DNA from 2 places in the Nocardioides salsibiostraticola genome. Region 2 is predicted to be linked to the other one. Evidence: predicted binding sites of a transcription regulator. Region 2 holds the regulator's gene; the other holds the start of a gene.

Region 1 (3,415 bases), on a different contig from region 2:
CACCAGGCGCAGACGCTCGTCGATGACCTCCACACCTCCCTGATCTCCTGCCGGCAACACGACGCGCGCGCTCCGCTCCTGCAGCCCGGCCTCGACGACCAGCAGCGGGAACTTGTCGGTGGCCACGGATTCCCGGCGCAACCGGTCCACCGCCCGCCGACGGGCAGCGGTGAGCAACCACGCCGGCTGGTTGTCGGGTACGCCGTCCACCGGCCAGCGCCGGGCAGCGGCCTCGAAGGCGTCGCCGAGGGCATCCTCGGCGAGGTCCAGGCGCCGGTACTGCGCAACGAGCAGGGCCAGCAACCGGCCCCACTCGTCGCGACAGGTCGTCTCGAGCGCATCCAACGTGTCCAATGTGTCTGGCTTGTCTGGAGGCGCGGCCTCAGCCGTGCTCGGCGCCGGCCCGGATCTCGAGGTCGGGGTGCACCTCGGCGAGGATGCGCGCGCACTCGAGGAAGTCCTGACGGTTGTCGGTCTCCACGAAGTAGAACCCGCCGATCTGTTCTGCGGTCTCGGCGTACGGACCCTCGGTGATCGACTGCGGGCCGCGGAAGACGGTGGCTTCCTTCGCGGAGGTGAGTTCGGCGGCCGCGACGATCGAGTGCCCGCGGCTGGTCAGCGCCTCGGTGAACTCTCCGTGCTTGCCCATCAGATGGTTCAGCGCGTCTTCGGTCATGGTGTCGTAGGCGGATTCGTCGCCGTGGATGAGAAGAAGGTAGGACGTCATAGCGGGCCCAAACTGTGAGGAGGTGACTGAGTCTGACACCTCGATGACGGCTGAGGGGAGGGCATTTCGACAGCGATCTCGAGGAAACTTCGTTGAACGTGTGCGCTGAGCCGGTCGTCGACCTCCTAAGGTGTCCCCGTGAGATCGCCTGGACGTAAGCCCGAGAAGTCAGCACCCCCTGCCGCAGCGGAGGAGTCACCCGCCAAGCAGAGTGGCAAGAAGGGTGGCAACAAAGGGGGTGGGGGACTGTCCAAGGGCGCCCAGGATCAGACGTACCTCACCAAGGGGCAGAAGGAGCGACGGCGTCTGCGGCAGATGAACCTGACCGAACTCGCGACGGAGTTCCGCACCGACAAGCACGGGACGCACTTCTACACCCCGCACTACCAGCGCTACTTCAGGCACCTGCGGCGTGAGGCGATCACCGTGCTGGAGATCGGCGTCGGCGGTTACGACCGCTACCAGAAGGGTGGCGGCTCCCTGCGGATGTGGAAGTGGTTCTTCCCGCAGGCCCAGATCATCGGGCTCGACATCGAGGACAAGTCCTTCGTGGACGAGCCCCGGGTGCGCACGGTGATCGGCTCGCAGACCGACGAGTCGGTGCTGCACCAGATCATCGAGGACGAAGGTGCCCCGATGGTCGTCATCGACGACGGCAGCCACGTCCCCGCCGACATCATCGCCACCTTCGCGATGTTGTTCCCGCTGCTGCCCGACGGGGCGGTCTACGCCATCGAGGACACCCAGACGTCGTACTGGCCCGAGTGGGGCGGCCAGATCGATCGAGACGCGGAGGGTACGACGATGTGGCTGGTCCGACAGTTGATCGACGGGCTCAACCACGAGGAGTTCCTCGACGAGGACTACGCCCCGTCGTACTCCGACCGACACGTGGTCGCCGTGCACTGTTTCCACAACCTGGTGATCATCGAGAAGGGCGTCAACGACGAGGGCAGCAACAAGCGCAACGTGCTGCGCGATCGCTTCGGCCACCCCGACGAGTAGTACCCACCGCCGAGTCGGCGCAACTTGACGCTCGTAGAGGCTCCAGTCGGCGCTACTTCGAAAACTAGCGCCGACTCGCGAGATGACGGGGGCTGGCGTTTGCACTCGACCCTGCCGAGTGCTAAAACTTGAGTTGGCACTCTCAGCATGAGAGTGCCACCACCCCGATCCGGGGAGTTGAGATCAGCAGCGTCGACGTGAAGGGAACGTCGGGTCGGCCTGGTCGTCCGTCGCGGGCAGCGAACTGGATCGTCCACACTCTTCCAGCGAGGAGATCGCAGGAGTTATGTCAAAGCTTATTGCCTTCAATGAGGAGGCCCGGCGCGGTCTCGAGCGTGGCATGAACACGCTCGCCGACGCCGTCAAGGTCACCCTCGGGCCCAAGGGCCGCAACGTCGTTCTCGAGAAGAAGTGGGGTGCCCCCACGATCACCAACGATGGTGTGTCCATCGCCAAGGAGATCGAGCTCGAGGACCCCTACGAGAAGATCGGCGCCGAGCTGGTCAAGGAGGTCGCCAAGAAGACCGACGACGTCGCCGGAGACGGCACGACCACGGCGACCGTTCTGGCCCAGGCCATGGTCCGCGAGGGTCTGCGCAACGTCGCGGCCGGCGCGAACCCGATGGGTCTCAAGCGCGGCATCGAGCAGGCCGTCGAGGCCGTCTCGGAGCAGCTCTCCAACATGGCCATCGACATCGAGACCAAGGAGCAGATCGCTGCTACCGCCTCGATCTCGGCTGCTGACTCCACCGTCGGCGAGATCATCGCCGAGGCGATGGACAAGGTCGGCAAGGAAGGCGTCATCACGGTCGAGGAGTCCAACACCTTCGGGCTGGACCTCGAGCTGACCGAGGGGATGCGCTTCGACAAGGGCTACATCTCGGCGTACTTCGTCACCGACCCCGAGCGCATGGAGACCGTGCTCGAGGACCCCTACGTCCTGATCGCCAACTCCAAGGTCAGCAACGTCAAGGACCTGCTGCCCCTCCTGGAGAAGGTCATGCAGTCCGGCAAGCCCCTGATGATCATCTCCGAGGACGTCGACGGCGAAGCCCTCTCGACCCTGGTCGTGAACAAGATCCGTGGCACCTTCAAGTCTGTGGCCGTCAAGGCACCCGGCTTCGGTGACCGTCGCAAGGCCATGCTGCAGGACATCGCGATCCTGACCGGTGGCCAGGTCATCTCCGAAGAGGTCGGCCTCAAGCTGGAGACCGCGGGCATCGAGCTGCTCGGTCAGGCCCGCAAGGTCGTCATCACCAAGGACGAGACCACCATCGTCGAAGGTGCCGGCGATGCCGGTCAGATCGAGGGACGGGTCAACCAGATCCGCGCCGAGATCGAGAAGTCCGACTCCGACTACGACCGCGAGAAGCTGCAGGAGCGCCTGGCCAAGCTGGCCGGCGGCGTTGCGGTCATCAAGGTCGGCGCGGCCACCGAGGTCGAGCTGAAGGAGCGCAAGCACCGCATCGAGGACGCCGTTCGCAACGCGAAGGCGGCCGTCGAAGAGGGCATCGTCGCCGGTGGCGGCGTGGCGCTCGTGCAGGCTGCTGACGCGGCCTTCGCCAAGCTCGAGCTCACCGGGGACGAGGCTACGGGCGCGAACATCGTCCGCTACGCCACCGAGGCCCCGCTGAAGCAGATCGCGATCAACGCCGGCCTCGAGGGCGGCGTCGTGTCGGAGAA
Region 2 (3,415 bases):
GAGGTCACCTCACCGGTCACAGCAGTCCCGAGGCCGTCGCTCAACAGCACCGACTCCCCCACCCGCAGACGGCGTACGACGACCGCGTGGTGGGCCTCGTCGCCCTCGACCGCGACCGTGGACCCGGGTCGCACCCCGTCCAGGGAGTCGACCAGGTGCATCGGGAGGGTCACAGCCGGCGCCTCGACGCGATCATCAGTGCTGGAAGGCGTCGCGCAACCGGCCGAAGACGGACTTGTTGGCCGTCACCTTGCCGGTCGGCTGCTCCTCGTGGCGCAGGCCCGAGAGTTCGCGCATCAGTTCTTCCTGCCGCGCATCCAACTTGGTCGGGGTCTCCACTCCGATCGTCACGATCAGGTCGCCGCGACCTCCGCGCAGTCCCGGCACTCCGCGTCCGCGCAGGACCTGGTCGGTTCCGGATTGGGTCCCGGGGGTGATCTCGAGCTCGTAGTCCGTCTCGAGACCGGACTCGGGTTCGTCCGAACCCGTGACCACATCGGCCTCGAGGAGCGGCAGCGTCAGGGTGGTGCCCAGGGCTGCAGCGGTCATCGGCACCGACACGCTGCAGTGCAGGTCGTTGCCGTGACGGGTGAAGGTGGGGTGGTTGGCGACGTGGATCTCGACGTACAGGTCACCGGCCGGGCCGCCACCGGGGCCGACCTCGCCCTGCTCGGAGAGCTGGACCCGGGTGCCGGTGTCGACACCGGCAGGGATCTTCACCGTCAGGGTCCGGCGCGAACGGACACGGCCGTCGCCGGAGCACTCGCGACACGGCTCGGGGATGATCGAGCCGAATCCCCGGCAGGCCGCGCAAGGACGCAGGGTGCGGATCTCGCCCAGGAACGAGCGCTGGACGTGGGCGACCTCGCCCTGGCCGCGGCAGGTCTCACACGGCTTCGGGGTCGAGCCGGCGGCCGCACCACTGCCGGTGCACACGGTGCACATGACCGCGGTGTCGACCTTGAGATCGTGGGCCGCTCCGAAGGCCGCCTCGGCGAGGTCGATCTCGAGACGGATCAGCGCGTCCTGACCCCGGCGGACCCTCGAGCGTGGGCCGCGGCCTCCGCCACCACCGCCGCCACCGGCTCCGGGCTGGCCGCCGAAGAAGGCGTCCATGATGTCGGTGAAAGAGAATCCGGCACCCTGACCGAAGTCCTGGCCACCCCCGAACGGGTTACCGCCGCGGTCGTAGGAGGAGCGCTTCTGCGGGTCGGAGAGGACCTCGTAGGCGGCGGTCACCGCCTTGAACTTGTCCTGGCTGGCGGGGTCCGGGTTCACGTCCGGGTGCAGCTGGCGCGCCAGTTTGCGATAGGCCTTCTTGATCGTGTCGGCGTCTGCGGCTTGGTCGACACCAAGCAGGTCGTAGAGGTCGGAGCTCAACGTAAATTCCTTCTGGCTTCGGCGGGGCGGGGGTCAGGTGGTCGGGGGATGCATGCTCGCGGGGACACGGTCAACCCTCGTCGAGGATGCGAGAGACGTAGCGGGCCACGGCACGGACCGAGGCCATCGTCCCGGGGTAGTCCATGCGGGTGGGGCCGACGACGCCCAAGGTGGCCAGGGCGTCGTCGTTGGGTCCGTAGCCGGTGGTGACGACGCTGGTCGAAGCGAGCTCCTCATAGGGGCCCTCGGCTCCGATCCGGACCGTCACCATGCCACCACCGGTTGCCTCGCCCAGCAGACGCAGGAGGACGACGTGCTCCTCCAGAGCCTCCAGCAGCGGGCGTACGGCGGAGTCGAAGCTGTCGCCGTACCGGGCCAGGTTGCTCGCCCCACCGACCGCCATCCGCTCATCACTGCGGTGATCGCTCATCGCCTCGACGAGCACCTCCGCCACAGCGGTCGTTATCGAGGGGGTGGGAGACGCGTGTGGCTCGAAGGTTGCGATCAGGTCGCGCAGGGCGGTGACCGCGTCGGCGATGATCTCGCCGGTGGCGGTCAGGTTGATCCGGGACCGCAGCACGGCCAGATCGTCGTCGGCGATCGGCGCGGCGAGTTCGAGGATCCGCTGCTCGACCCGACCCGTCGACAGGATCAGGACGATCAACAGTCGATCCGGGGCCAGGGCCACCATCTCGATGTGCCGCACCGTGGAGCGCGACAGGGTGGGGTACTGCACGACGGCGACCTGGCGGGTCAGTTGCGAGAGCACCCGCACGGAACGTTGCACGACATCGTCGAGATCGACCGCACCGTCCAGGAAGGTGGAGATCGCCTTCTTTTCCGCGCTGCTCATCGGTTTGACGGTGGTGAGCCGGTCCACGAACAGGCGGTAGCCCTTGTCGGTGGGGACGCGACCGGCGCTGGTGTGGGGCTGGGTGATGTACCCCTCCTCCTCGAGCGCGGACATGTCGTTGCGCACCGTGGCCGGGGAGACCCCCAGCCGGTGACGCTCCACCAGAGCGCGGCTACCGACCGGCTCCTCGGTGGCGACGTAGTCCTCGACGATGGCACGGAGGACCGACAGTCGACGTTCTTCCTGCATGCGGTTCCTCCGTTTCATCACCGGGCCGGGTTTGGCACTCGTCTGGATCGAGTGCCAACCCTACCGGCGAACAGGTCGCGACTCGACTCTGCGCGAGTGCGAGAACCCTCACGGAGCCATCCGGCCGGCTCTCGGCCCGCTTGCCCGCCGGCCCGTCGGCAACCGGCACCATCACCCCCGTAGCCTGCGGTGGTGCCGTTCTCCGAAGTCGCTGACCGAGTATGGATCGCCCGCTATGACTGGTTCGACGTCAACGTCTGCGTGGTGGGCGGCGAGACGGGGCTGGTGGTGGTCGACACCAACGCCTCGTCGGAGGCCGCCGCCGAGGTCCTTGCCGACCTGCGCTCCCTGAGGCAGGGGCCGGTCACCGCAGTGATCAACACCCACGAGCACTTCGACCACACCTTCGGCAACGCGGCCTTCCGGGCGGCGTACGACGCGGTGCCCATCCACGCCCACGAGGTCGCCGCCGAGCAGACCCTGGCCGCGGGCGAACGGATCAAGGGTGAGTACGCCGCCGGCGAGGACCCCCACCGCGAAGCCGTCCTGGCCACCGAGATCGTGGCCGCCGACCACACCTTCTCCTCGGTCTCCGTGATCGACCTCGGGGACCGGGTCCTGGAACTGATCCACCCCGGTCGCGGGCACACCGCCGGCGACCTGGTCGTCCGGGTCCCCGACGCCGACGTTCTCCTCGCTGGCGACCTGATCGAAGAGTCCGCAGCCCGGGACGCGACTCCGGGGTTCGGTGCCGACTGCTTTCCGCTCGAGTGGCCACTCGCGCTCGACATCGTCCTGGGTCTGACCGGCCAGTCGACGGTGGTCGTCCCGGGTCACGGGTCAACCGTCGACCGTGAGTTCGTCGAGATCCAACGCAACAACATCGGCATCGTCGCCGAAACCATCCGCGATCTCGCCACGCGCGGTGTCCCC

What was found. The regulator HrcA, encoded in region 2, represses chaperone genes, less so after heat shock. The targets are predictions, from matches to a motif close to TTGGCACTCGNNNNNNNCGAGTGCCAA.
Region 1: a site for HrcA is predicted at 1,831-1,857, ahead of groL (chaperonin GroEL). Genes of this name have one in related genera too.

Annotation. Positions count from the first base shown of each region.
Region 1 is NZ_BAAGQD010000027.1:223,910-227,324, forward strand. It holds gene ACYVLV_RS18865 (RNA polymerase sigma factor) at 1-345, opposite strand, end outside; gene ACYVLV_RS18870 (YciI family protein) at 383-727, opposite strand; gene ACYVLV_RS18875 (hypothetical protein) at 866-1,732, shown strand; gene groL (chaperonin GroEL) at 2,019-3,415, shown strand, end outside.
Region 2 is NZ_BAAGQD010000014.1:581,861-585,275, reverse strand. It holds gene ACYVLV_RS10165 (16S rRNA (uracil(1498)-N(3))-methyltransferase) at 1-173, opposite strand, end outside; gene dnaJ (molecular chaperone DnaJ) at 196-1,380, opposite strand; gene hrcA (heat-inducible transcriptional repressor HrcA) at 1,451-2,482, opposite strand; gene ACYVLV_RS10150 (MBL fold metallo-hydrolase) at 2,675-3,415, shown strand, end outside.